DNA from 2 places in the Gordonia cholesterolivorans genome. Region 2 is predicted to be linked to the other one. Evidence: predicted binding sites of a transcription regulator. Region 2 holds the regulator's gene; the other holds the start of a gene.
What was found. The regulator LexA, encoded in region 2, represses DNA repair genes until DNA is damaged. The targets are predictions, from matches to a motif close to CGAACANNTGTTCG.

Region 1 (4,168 bases), on a different contig from region 2:
TACTTGGACTTCGTGGCCAGACATTCGTGGCCTTCTTCCGGAAGATGGTATCGCTTCCGGAAGAAGGCCACGAGGGGACGAGTACTACCCCTTCAACCGATCCAGCGCCGCACTCAACCGCTCGACCGTCCCGTCCACGTCTGTCAGCTTGTCGACGCCGAACAGTCCGATGCGAAGCGACGAGTAGTTCTCGCCCTCGCCGCACTGCAGCGGGACGCCGGCGGCGATCTGCAGACCGACCTCCTTGAACGCGGCGCCGGTCTTGCGGGTGGCGTCGTCGGTGAAGGCGACGACGACGGTCGCGGCGTCGAAGCCTTCGGCGGCGACAGACGGCATGCCGTTCGCGGCGAGCAGCTTGCGAACCCGGCTGCCCAGGTCGAGCTGACGGCTGCGCAGTTCCTCAGCGCCGAGGTCGACGGTCTCGCGCATGAGCTCGACGTTGTGCGCGAGCGAATCGGTCGGCATCGTCGCGTGGTACGGGGCCTGGCCGTCGACGTACGAGTCACTGATCGAGAGCCACTTGCGCAAGTCCATCGCGAAGCTGGTGGACGTCGAATTGAGGACGGCGTCGCGGCCGCGTTCGCGCAGCATGACGTAGCCGGCACACGGGGTGCCGCTCCAGCCCTTCTGCGGCGCGGTGAGGAGGACGTCGACGTCGATGGTGGCCATGTCGACCCACAGCGCACCGGAGGCGACGCAGTCGAGGACGAACAGTCCGCCCACCTCGTGAACCGCCGCGGCGAGAGTCGTCAGGTAGTCGTCGGGCAGCAGAATGCCGGACGCGGTCTCCACGTGGGGAGCGAAGACCACCTCGGGGCGCTGTTCGCGCACCGCGGCCACCACTTCGTCGATCGGCGCCGGAGCCCACGCGGCTTGGTGGGCGTCGCTGACCGGACGCGCCTGGCACACCGTGACCTGATCGGTGATGCCACCGGTCTCAAGGATCTGCGACCACCGGTACGAGAACAGGCCGTTGCGCACGACGAGCACGCGGCGCCCGGTCGCGAGCTGACGCGCCACCGCCTCCATGCCATAGGTGCCGCCGCCGGGAACGACAGCGACGCTGCCAGCGTGGTAGGTGGTGCGCAGGATGCCGAGGAGACCCTGCATGACGCCGATGAACCGCTTGGACATGTGGTTCAGGGAACGGTCGGTGAACACGACCGAGTACTCGAGCAGGCCGTCTGGATCGATGTCGTCATGAGGAAGAGTCACCTGACCAGGTTCTCATGACGTGGTCGGTTCGGTGTGCCGGGCCTGCGGATACAGTGACGCGGCCGACACCGACAGTCGTGCGGCCCGCAGAGAAGTGGGCGAGTACGCTATCCGCAGGCTCTGACACCTCTCGGCAATCCGAGGGCGGCTGCGGCGGAACCGAACCGGAGGTTCCGTCCGGGAAGTCGGTGCCACGATCCTCCAGTTCGAGTGAGATGCCTTACTTGCCTTACTTAAGGGCTTAACTATAGGACTGGGGTCTGACATTCGTCCGTTCGATCGACAGGTCTGGGGAGCTGTCGTCCTGGTGTACCGCGGGTGGTGACACCCGTGCCCCGATCACTTCGCCGATCGCTCGGCCCAGTCGCTCGACCGACTCCGGGTTGACCGCGAAGTGTCTGTCGAGCAGGACGTCGTTGCGGATCGCCACCGTGATCGCCTGGACACGCTGGTCGTTTCCGTACTGTGTCTGGGGCACGTACCGCCGCGGCTGCGGTATGTCGGGTCCGGCGGAGACCAACTCACCGAACGCGATGACCGCCGCATCGAGAAGCGCCGCCGGAGTGTGTGAAAAGTCGATGCCGCGACAGGCCTCGGGGTGTGGCTGCTGCTGGTCGTCGACCGGAGTCGACTCGTTCGGGTACGAACAGATGTCGACGATCACCGCGCAGCCGGTCGCGGTCAACCGCTCTTCGATCAGATCGGTCACCAGCCAGGCGTAGGGCTGGATGTGGTCGATCGGGTCCGCATCACCGGGCGGACGTGGTGCTTCTGGTAGCGGCGAGAGGTCGTTCACGATCAGGTGCGGACGAACCGCCGCGTGCGTCCGCGCGCACTTGGCCACCGATTCGGTTGCGGCGTCCAGGGACTCGAGTGGGATCGACGGTGCGATGGAGTGCGGCCGTGCGAGCTGAGCACGGCGGGCGACATGAAGCAGGACCGGCGAGTCGGGGTCGCCGTTGAGAATCGTTGCGCGAGGGGGCATGTTGGTCCTTCACACGTAGTGGCGCCGACGAACGGCACGTCCCCGCCCATGCGGCAACGTGACAGACAAGCACGGGCCTACGACAATCCGGATCCTCGATCTACACATGGCGGTCGGCTCAGGGTTGGCGGAAGTTCTCGCGATCATTCATGTCAGACCCTCCGGATAACATCGAATGCAAGTTCGATTCGAACGGAGGGGGATCAATGAACATCAAGGTCAGAGGTGATTCGGGATCCGCGTCGGCGGGCTCGTCGGTGGTGGTCGACGAGGGTGCGATCGTGATTCGGATCGGTCGTCCGGGAGCTACGGGAGAGTCGGCGGACTGCACCTCGCGGGCCGATCGTGCTGCTCTGCTCGGGTTCGCGGCGCGGGCGGACTGCTACCAGGGGCTGGTGTTGTGGCATCGCTACGAAGCGGTGCATGCACTGCTGCTAGCCAAGCAGGCTGAGTCCGATGGCCCGGCCGGCGGTGTCGAGTCGGGTGCCGACGCGTACACGCGGCTCTACGATCCGCTGTGCCAGGTCGCGGCGTCGTATGCGACGGTGGCGGGGGTGAGGCAGTGCACGGCCGAGCACTTCGTGGAGGCCGCAGTGGCGTGCATGGAGCGGATTCCGGCGGTGGGCCGGTTGATGCGTGACGGCCTGATCTGCCCGGCGTGGTTTCGTCGGGTGGTCGAGCAGACGGCGCTCGTCGACGATTCGGATCTGCTGGCGTTCATCGACGCCGAGATCGCGCACACGCTGTCCGTGGTGGGCAAGCTGTCGGCTGGCCGGGTGGAGGCTCTGGTGAGTTCGATTGTGGCTGAACATGATCCGGATGCGGTGACGCTGACCCGCGAGCAGGTGAAGCTCGCCAAGCAGGTGCGGGTGAACCCGCTCGGCGAGGGCGTGTCCGAGGTGATCGTGACGGCGTCGACCGAGGACGCGATGGTCGTGAAAGACGTGCTGGACGCGGTGATCGCCGGAGTGTGCTCGCACGATCCGCGGACTCGCGGTGAGCGTCGGTCGGCGGCAGCCGTCGCGCGTCTGGCGGGGACCGACTTCGTGTGCGAGTGCGGTCGGGACGATTGCACCGCCGAATTGTCGACGGAGGCGATTGCGTCGCGGTGCGCACGGGTTGTGCTGCACGTTGTGGTTCGCAAGGAGACTCTCGGAGGGGAGTCCGACACCCCGGCCTATCTTGACGGGTACGGTCCGATCTCCGCCGAGCACGCGCGGGAGCTGGCGGCTCGTCCGGACGCGGTTCGGCGAGAGGTGGATCTCGATGAGCTCGTCGGTCATCAGGCGCAGCCCGGCAACGCCTATCGGCCGACTGCGGCAGTGGATGCGGCGATGCGGGGTCTGTTCGGTACCTGCTCGTGGCCGGGATGTGAGCGGGCGGCGTGGAAGTCGGACCTGGACCACGTGTGCGAGTTCAACCACGCCGATCCGACTGCCGGCGGCCCGACGTGCGTGTGCAACCTGAATCCGAAGTGCCGCTTCCATCATGGTCTGAAGACGTTCGTCGGCGGATGGGTCGACGATCAGGTCGTGGACGCGAACGGTGTGATCTGGACTGAGGTCACCACGCCGGAGGGGTTCACGGTACGTCAGCGGGCGTTGAACATGTGGCTCCTGCCGGAGCTCGGCCACCTCACTTGCAGACACCCGGCGCCGACACGCCCAGGATCCGGACACGCCGGTGTTGCACCGGAACGACCGCGTACGCGAGTGGAGGCCAAGCATCAGTACCGGATGCGGCGGCGGGCGGCGAATCGTCGAGCTCGTGAGGTCGTGGAGGCTGTGGTGCCGACTGGGGCTTCGGTGACGGAGTGCGGGACTGCGTGGGGGACGGAGTGGGGTGAGCCCCAGTTCTGAGGGTGCGAGAACGCCGGCCGCGCCACCGAGCGGGCGGATGAACCGGTGTGTCATCGCGTTCGAGCTGATTGAGAATGCCGATCGTGGCGCCGGTCAGATCTGGGTGAGG
Region 2 (4,168 bases):
ACGGGAGCCGGAGTTGGCCGCCCTGCGCAGTCCCGGTGACTTCGGCGCGCTCTCGGCGCGGCTGGGGCCGGTGATCCGGTCGCGCGCACCCGAGTACTTCGACGCCGCCGTCGCGGCGCTCGCCGAATACTCCCCGGTGCGCCGGGCCGTCGACGCCCGGTCCGGGACTCTCGCCGCCGACGACGTCTCCGATCAGGTCAACGATCTGATCTTCGACGGCTTCGTCGGCGCGACGGCATTGGAGCATCTGCGCTCGCTGCCGCGCTATCTGACCGCCGCGCGGCTGCGCCTCGAGTCCCTCAACACCGCCGCCGGCCGGGACAACGAGGCGATGGGCGCCATCGACAGGGTGGTGGCGGTCTGGAATAGGCGCCTCGCCCAGCTTCCGGCCGCACGCCACGAGGCGCTCAACGAGTTGGTGCAGTGGCGCCTGGAGGAACTCCGCGTGAGCCTGTTCGCTCAGCAGCTCGGCACCAACGGTCCAGTCTCCGAGCAGCGGATAATCAAGGCGATCGACAAGTTCAGCTGACTGCTCGGGGCGGTGGCTGACTGCTCGGACCGGCGGCGCCGGTGCCGTGAGTGTCAGTGACGGTCGCGGCGCAGCGAATCGATCTCGCGCTGGAAGTCGTCGGCCGACTCGAACGACCGGTAGACCGAGGCGAACCGCAGATAGGCCACCTCGTCGAGGTCGCGCAGCGGACCGAGGATCGCGAGACCGACCTCATTGCTCGGTATCTCGGCCGAACCCGACGAGCGCACGGTGTCCTCCACCTGCACCGCAAGCTTCGCCAGTGCGTCCTCGTCCACCTGACGGCCCTGGCAGGCGCGGCGCACGCCCTGCATCACCTTCTCGCGAAGGAAGGGCTCGGAGATGCCGTTGCGCTTCACCACGGACAGCACAGCCGTCTCGACCGTGCTGAACCGCCGCCCGCATTCATTGCACGACCTGCGGCGACGGATCACCTGGCCGTCGTCGGCGACTCGGGAGTCGACGACACGGGTGTCGTCGTTCTTGCAGAACGGGCAGCGCATGCCATGACAATACCCGCCCGCCTCAGCCGTACTGCGGGGCGATAAGCGCTTGTCCGACATGCAGTCCCGATGTCTCGAGGCCGTTCAGGTCGCGCAGCTGGGCGATGACGCCCGCGGACGGCAACTCCGGAGCGATCCGCTCAGCGAGCGCGGTGAGCGACTCCCCCGACCGGACGTACACCACGTGCGTCGCCGCCGGCGACTCCGGCGTCGCCGCATCCTGGTAGCCCGCTCCGACGAGGGCGAGCAGCCACACCATGCCGGCGAGGGTGCCGCCGACCACCGCGGCCCCGGCCCACCGGCGCCTGCGGTACACCGCGGGCGACAGCGCGGTCCGGCCGGCCGGCGGCGCATCGAACATCACTCGCCGGTCCGCGACCGGGCGACGCCGCTCGGGGCGGCCGGTCGGGAAGCACGTTCCGCTCGAGTCGCCTCGCCCCGCTCCGCGTACTCCCCGATCACGGACCAGCGAGCCACGGACCACCGGGATGTCGCAGGTCATCGCCGACGCGGTTGAGTGCACAGCAGTGGAGTGCACAGCAGTGGAGCGCACAGCGGTGGCGCGTCCGGTCGGGGCGGGTGCCGTCCTCGTGCTCATGACTCGTCTCCAATCGATCGCGTGTTCGAAGAACTCTTGTTCGATAGTTAACACGAGGGGTCCGACAAACGCCGACACGCGTCGAACAATTGTTTGAGTTTTGTGACCTACTCAACTAGCCTTTGGACCATCGATCGAACACAGCTGACGAAAGGCCCGACCGTGACCGACACGCCCGATCCGATGCTCTCCACCGCGACGCTCGAGGCCTCATTGACCCAGCGTCAGCGCGAGGTGCTCGAGGTCATCCGTCAGTCGGTCCGCGAGCGCGGCTACCCGCCGAGCATCCGTGAGATCGGCGAGGCCGTCGGACTCACCTCCACGTCGTCGGTGGCCCATCAGCTCCGCACGCTCGAGCGCCGCGGCCTTCTCAAGCGCGATCCGCACCGTCCGCGTGCGGTGAACGTTCGGGACGATCAGCGGACACCGCCCTCGGGCGGTGCCGAGGCCGACGGAGAGTCACTCCCCACGCCGACCTTCGTTCCGGTGCTCGGCCGGATCGCCGCCGGCGGACCGATTCTCGCCGAACAGGCCGTGGAGGAGGTCTTCCCGATGCCGCGCGAACTGGTCGGCGACGGTTCCCTGTTCATGCTCCGCGTGGTCGGCGAATCGATGATCGACGCGGCGATCTGCGACGGCGACTGGGTGGTCGTACGCCAGCAGAACGTGGCGGAGAACGGTGACATCGTCGCCGCGATGATCGACGGCGAAGCCACCGTGAAGACCTTCAAGCGCACCGACGGTCACGTCTGGCTCATGCCGCACAACGAGCATTTCGAGCCCATCCCCGGCGACGACGCCGCCATCCTCGGCAAGGTCGTCACGGTGATGCGCCGTATCTGAGGCGATGCGCCGTATCTGAGGCGCCCGGCCGGCCTCAGCGGGACATCACACCTCGCCGGCCAGAACCGCGCGAACCGCCTCGCGCGCCTGCGACGGACTCGTCGCGGCGATCGCGGCGGACGCCGCATCGCGGCACTGACCCATGGTGACGGTACCCAGCTTCAGTCCCACCGCGGCCGACGCCGCAGGCGCGGACGACAACGACGTCACACCCAGCCCGACCAGCACACATGCCAGCAACGGATCGGCAGCCGCCTCGCCGCATACGCCCACGGGCTTGCCCTGGTCCCGACCGGCGTCCCCGACCCGCTGTATCAGCGCGAGTACCGCCGGCTGCCACGGGTCGGTGAGCGCCGCCAACTCCGGCGACATCCGGTCCGCCGCCATCGTGTACTGGGTCAGGTCGTTGGTGCCGATCGAGACGAAGTCCACTTCGGCGAGGATCGCGTCGGCGAGGATCGCCGCCGACGGCACCTCGATCATCACCCCCGGCACCAGACCGCGTTCCCGCACCCGCGCGGCGAATTCGCGCGCCTCGTCGACCGTGGCGATCATCGGTGCCATCACCCACGGCGTCGCACGGCCGTCGCCGCGCGCCGCCTCCGCCAGCGCATCGAGCTGGTTGTTGCGGATGTCCGGATACGTCTGCACGATGCGGTTGCCGCGGACTCCCATCGCCGGATTCGGCTCGTCGGAGTGGGCGACGAACTTCAGTGGCTTGTCCGAGCCCGCGTCGAGGGTGCGGATCACCACCTTGCGCCCGGGAAAGGCGTCGATCACCTCCCGGTAGAGCTCCACCTGCTGGGCGACGGTGGGCTCGGCCGCGCGGTCCAGGAAGGCCAGTTCGGTTCGGAACAGTCCGACGCCCTCCACCGGCGCCTGCGCCGCCGACCGAGCGGACACGCCGTCGGCCACGTTGGCCAGGATCGCGACCGCGTGCCCGTCCGCCGTGCGGCCCGGCCCACGCCAGGCCGCCGTCTCGGCTGCCCGCGTCGCCGCGGCCGTCACGGCGTCCGAGATGAGTCCGGCGTCCGGGGCGGCCCCCACCGTTCCCGCGTCCCCGTCCACGTAGCCCATGGCTCCGGAGGGGATCTCATCGAGTTCAGCGGCGGCGACCACGCACGGAATACCGAGTTGGCGAGCAATGATCGCCGTGTGGCTGCTGGGGCCGCCGAGCCGCATGCCCAGCCCGATGACGCGTGCCGGGTCCAGACCCGCGGTGTCGGCGGGCGCGAGGTCGTCGGCGAGCAGAATCGACGGTACGTCCGGCACGGGGATGCCCGGCTCCGAGAGCCCGAGGAGTTCGGCGACGACGCGGTCTCGGACGTCCAACAGATCGGTGACCCGTTCAGCCATGAGGCCGCCGAGCTTGGTGAACATCTCCACGAACTGCTCGGTGGCCGCAATCGCGGCGAGCGGCGCTCGAACGCCCTGCGCAATCGACTTGCCCGCGGCCGTCGCCCACCCGCGATCGCGCGCGAGACCGGCCGTGGCAGTCAGGACCTCGGCCGCGACGCCGGTGCTGTGGGAGGCCCGGTCGGCCAGCCGGTCGGCCACCACTCCGGCGGCGGCGGTGAAACGCTCCATCTCTGCGTCGCGGAGCTCCTCCGGAACGGGAGAGTCATCGATGGCGTCGAAGCCGGGTCGCGGTGCGGGTCTGATGATCGGTCCGTACGCGAGGCCACCGACCACCGG

Region 1: the regulator LexA is predicted to act here: its motif matches at 2,373-2,386, upstream of ABFX36_RS06610 (DUF222 domain-containing protein).

Annotation. Positions count from the first base shown of each region.
Region 1 is NZ_BAAARB010000005.1:74,751-78,918, forward strand. Features, by position in the region: gene ABFX36_RS06600 (pyridoxal-phosphate-dependent aminotransferase family protein) at 85-1,215, opposite strand; gene ABFX36_RS06605 (N-formylglutamate amidohydrolase) at 1,457-2,200, opposite strand; gene ABFX36_RS06610 (DUF222 domain-containing protein) at 2,407-4,059, shown strand; gene ABFX36_RS06615 (TetR/AcrR family transcriptional regulator) at 4,153-4,168, opposite strand, start outside.
Region 2 is NZ_BAAARB010000004.1:218,810-222,977, reverse strand. Features, by position in the region: gene hrpA (ATP-dependent RNA helicase HrpA) at 1-529, shown strand, start outside; gene nrdR (transcriptional regulator NrdR) at 583-1,032, opposite strand; gene ABFX36_RS05820 (LysM peptidoglycan-binding domain-containing protein) at 1,055-1,630, opposite strand; gene lexA (transcriptional repressor LexA) at 1,814-2,473, shown strand; gene ABFX36_RS05810 (putative PEP-binding protein) at 2,519-4,168, opposite strand, start outside.